Regions from separate parts of the Methylobacterium sp. CB376 genome, predicted to be linked through region 1. Evidence: riboswitches for the same ligand, from Rfam matches in the RefSeq annotation. Region 1 holds a riboswitch; the other holds the start of a gene.
The links. A riboswitch is a leader RNA that binds a small molecule or an ion and turns the genes downstream of it on or off. The one in region 1 is predicted to bind thiamine pyrophosphate.
Positions count from the first base shown of each region.

Region 1 (2,196 bases):
CCCAGGCGAGGCGGGACGGCGCGGCGGGGGAGGGGCGGACATCGGGGCCTCCTGGCTGTCTTCGCCGCCGAGTTGAGCCCATCGGCGGTAAAGGCCGCGTCTCGGCGCGGACCGAGCGCGGGAAAGCCTTGACGGCAGGTTAACGGGGCTCGCGCTTCGTGGCGCGCCGCGCGCGCGTCAGCCGCGTCGCCGCGTGGAAATCGTCGGGCTTGGTGCGCACCCAGGCGAGGAAGCGGGCGATCTCCGGATCGGCGCGCAGGCTCTCCACGTCGGCGAGCCGGCGGGCGATCTCGGCCTCGCTGTAGCGGGCGTGGATCGCCGAGTGGCAGATCTGGTGCAGCTGCACGGTCCGCCCGTGGGTGCCGCCCTTGAGCTTCGGCGTGAGGTGGTGGCGGCTCTGGCGCGCGCCGGGCGGGATCGGCCGCTCGCAGAGGGGGCATGTCGCGGGGGCGGAGGCGCCCGGCGTCGCCGGATCGTCGCCCCGCCAGCGCCGGCCTCGCCGTCCCACCCCGTCCTCCCCGCTCGCCGCCCCCGGCCCCTCGCGCCGCCCCGATCTGGGATGTGCCCGGCGGGCGGGCGAGGGCCGCGCGCTGCGGCGGATCGCGCGCAATTGACAAACCCGTCGGCGGCGCAGACAGTTCGGGCGTTCCGAGGGGGGCCCCGCATGGGGCTGAGAGTGGGTTTCGTGCGCCCTGACCCTTGAACCTGATCCGGGTCATACCGGCGGAGGGACGGGAACCACCACGCGAGACGCTCCCCCGTACGCCACGGTCACTGTCCGGATCTCCTCGAACCGGGAGAGATCCATGAACGCCCCCGTCATTCCCCCCAAAGGCCTGCCGCAGAGCGTGACCACGGGACCGATCGCCGGCTCCGTCAAGGTCTATGCCAGTCCCGAGGGGCGGCCTGACATCCGGGTGCCGCTGCGCGAGATCGCCCTCAGCGATCCGGCCGAGGCGCCGGTGCGCGTCTACGATCCCTCGGGCCCCTACACGGAGAGCGACGCCAAGGTCGACCTCGCGGCCGGCCTGCCCCAGCTGCGCGATCCCTGGATCGCCGGCCGCGGCTACGCCGCGGTGACGCCCCGCGCGGTCAAGCCGGAGGATAACGGCTTCGCGGCCGAGGACAGGCTGGTCGCCCCCTGCCCGGCCGCGCGCACGATCCGCAGGGCCGCTCCCGGCCAGATGGTGACCCAGTACGAGTTCGCCCGGGCCGGGATCGTCACCGAGGAGATGATCTACGTCGCCCACCGGGAGAATCTCGGCCGCCGGGCGATGCTGGACCAGGCCGAGGCCAAGCTCGCCGACGGCGAGAGCTTCGGCGCGGCGATTCCGCCCTTCATCACCCCGGAATTCGTGCGCGACGAGATCGCCCGCGGCCGCGCCATCATCCCGGCCAACATCAACCACACCGAACTCGAGCCGATGGCCATCGGCCGCAACTTCCTGGTCAAGATCAACGCCAATATCGGCAACTCGGCCGTGACCTCCTCGGCGGCCGAGGAGGTCGAGAAGATGGTCTGGGCGACCCGCTGGGGCGCCGACACCGTCATGGACCTGTCGACGGGCCGCAACATCCACAACATCCGCGGCTGGATCCTGCGCAACGCGCCGGTGCCGATCGGGACCGTGCCGATCTACCAGGCCCTGGAGAAGGTCGGGGGCGACCCGCTGAAACTCGACTGGGAGGTGTTCAGGGACACGCTCATCGAGCAGGCCGAGCAGGGGGTCGACTACTTCACCATCCATGCGGGCGTGCGGCTCGCCCACGTGCCGCTGACCGCGCGGCGGGTCACCGGCATCGTCTCGCGCGGCGGCTCGATCATGGCCCGCTGGTGCCTCGCCGGCCACCGGGAATCGTTCCTCTACGAGCGGTTCGACGAGATCTGCGAGATCATGCGCGCCTACGACGTCTCCTTCTCGCTCGGGGACGGCCTGCGGCCCGGCTCGATCGCCGACGCCAACGACGCGGCGCAATTCGCCGAGCTCGAGACCCTCGGCGAACTCACCAAGGTCGCCTGGGAGAAGGGCTGTCAGGTCATGATCGAGGGCCCCGGCCACGTGCCGATGCACAAGATCAAGGTCAACATGGAGAAGCAGCTGCGCGAGTGCGGCGAGGCGCCGTTCTACACGCTCGGGCCGCTGACCACCGACGTGGCGCCCGGCTACGACCACATCACCTCCGGCATCGGCGCGG
Region 1 is NZ_CP121648.1:3,577,812-3,580,007, reverse strand. It holds gene QA634_RS16265 (acyltransferase family protein) at 1-82, opposite strand, end outside; gene QA634_RS16260 (restriction endonuclease) at 140-508, opposite strand; TPP riboswitch at 642-749, shown strand; gene thiC (phosphomethylpyrimidine synthase ThiC) at 807-2,196, shown strand, end outside.

Region 2 (2,196 bases), 3.8 Mb from region 1:
TCCCCTCGCCCGCCCAGGCGCCGGAGGCGAGCACCACGGTGCCGGCCCGCAGGGAGCCGCCGGCGGTGATCACGCCGGTGACGCGCCCGCCCTCGCGCTCGAGGGACAGGACCGGGCAACCCTCGACGAGCCGCCCGCCCGCCCCGCGCAGGGCGCGCCGCAGGGCCGCCACGGTGCGGACCGGGTCGACCTGGTGGTCGGCGGGACAGAACAGGCCGGCGGTGACGGTCGGGCGCAGGGAGGGCTCGCGCGCGCGCACCTCGGGACCGGACAGCCACGCGACGTCGAGCCCCGCCCGGCGCTGCAGGTCGTGGCGGAAGCGCAGGCGCTCGACCTCGTCGCGCCCGAGGGCGATCACCAGGGTGCCCTCGCTCCGGTAATCGACGGCGAGGCCGGAGGCGGCCTCGAGCGCGTCGCGGAACGGGTGCCAGAGGCGCTGGCTCTCCAGCGCCAGCGGCAGCAGCGCGTCGCCGCCCGGCTCGTGCTCGGCCGCCGCGGCCAGCATGCCGGTGGCCGCGAGGCTCGCCCCGTCGCCCGCCCTGCCCCGCTCCAGCACCGCGACCGCGAGGCCGGCCTCGGCCAGCCGCCAGCCGATCGCCAGGCCGATCAGCCCGCCGCCCACCACCGCCACGTCGGCGCGCTCGGGCAGGCGGTCGTTGGCGGGATCGGCTGCGGGCCCGCCTTCGGGCCCGCCCGGGGCGGCGCGGCGGCGCCCGATCGGGGATGGAGAAGACATCAGCAACCCTCGTCTCCACGGTGGCCCGTCGAGATTGGAGTTGCGCCACGAAACGTGTTGAAGCGCCCGGGTCCGCGGACCCCGTCCAATCCCTACGCCGGTATGAGCCGGATCAGGTTCGAAGGATTTCCGCGCTGACCGGCCGCGGCCGGTCCATCGGTGTCTCAGCCCCTTGTCGGGGATCTCCCTGGAACGGACGGAATGTGGGCGAGGGACGGCGCCCCGTCAACCGCTCCGGGCGGGCCGGTAGAGGGCGATCTTCTCCGCGAAGCCGTCGAGGGGATGGCAGCCCACCGGCTCGGGGTCGCCCCACAGGAAGTCCACGAAGGGCTTCGACATCAGCAGCGGCTCGCCCAGGAGCTTGTTGAGCTTGGCGAGGCGGCTGGCGAGGTTGACGTCGCGCCCGATCACCGTGAAGTCGAGGCGCGCGCCCGAGCCGACATTGCCGTAGGCGGCCTCGCCGTGATGGAGCGCGATGCCGGCCGCGATCCGGGCCGGGAAGCGCCCGGCCGCATTCGCCTCGTCGAGGCGGCGCAGCGCCGTCTGGGCCGCGGTGAGCGCGCTCTGGGCCGCCCCGCCCAGCCCGTCGCCGGTTTCGCGGAAGATCGCCAGCAGGCCGTCCCCCATGTATTTCAGCACCTCGCCGCCCTCGCTCTCGATCGGCGGCACCAAGCAGTCGAAGTAGGTGTTGAGGAGATCGACCGAGGCCTCGGGCGTCAGCGTGCCGCTCAGCTGCGTGTAGCCGCGCATGTCGGCGAACAGGATCGCCGAGCGGATGCGCTCGACTTGGCCGCGCCGGATCGAGCCCGACAGGATGGCCTGGTGCGGCCCGTCCCCGACGTAGATGCGCAGCACCTGATCGAGCCGGGTGTTGAGGCCGCGCATCTCCATCACGGCCGACAGGGTCGGCACGATGAAGCGCAGGATGGCGAGGTTCTCGGCGGTGAAGCCGCGCGGGCTGCGCGTCGCGAAGGTGATGCCGTTGTTGGTGCCGTTGGTGAAGAAGATCGGGATCGCGACGTAGTGGCGGTAGCCGCTGGCCTTCAGCTCCGGGATGATGCTGAAGCGGTCGTCGGGCGTGCGGTCGAGGTCGAGGAGCAGCCACTCGCGGGTGGCGAAGATGTGGGCGAAGGGTGAGCGGGCGAGCGCCTGGTCGGTGGCCTCGCCGTGCGGGAACAGGCGGAAGCTGACGCCGCCCTCGCGGGTCCAGAACCGGCCGACGCCGGAATACTCGGAGTGGAGCGCGTCGATCGCCGTGGTGGCGCGATCGACCGGCAGGCCGAGGTCGTTGAGGCGCTCGGCGAGGCCCGCGAGCAGGTCGCCGGATTCCGGCATCCGCGCGCCCTCGCTCAGCAGCCAGTCGCGCAGGGCCACGCAGGCGCGAAACAGCCCGATCGGGATGCCGCCGGCCTCCGACCCGTCCGCCACGGCCGTGGGCGCTGGGATGGGTCGATCGGTCG
Region 2 is NZ_CP121648.1:7,418,866-7,421,061, forward strand. It holds gene thiO (glycine oxidase ThiO) at 1-736, opposite strand, end outside; TPP riboswitch at 808-934, opposite strand; gene QA634_RS34200 (adenylate/guanylate cyclase domain-containing protein) at 962-2,196, opposite strand, start outside.
Region 2: it holds a riboswitch for thiamine pyrophosphate, as region 1 does, so the genes downstream of both, thiO (glycine oxidase ThiO) here and thiC (phosphomethylpyrimidine synthase ThiC) in region 1, are expected to answer to the same signal.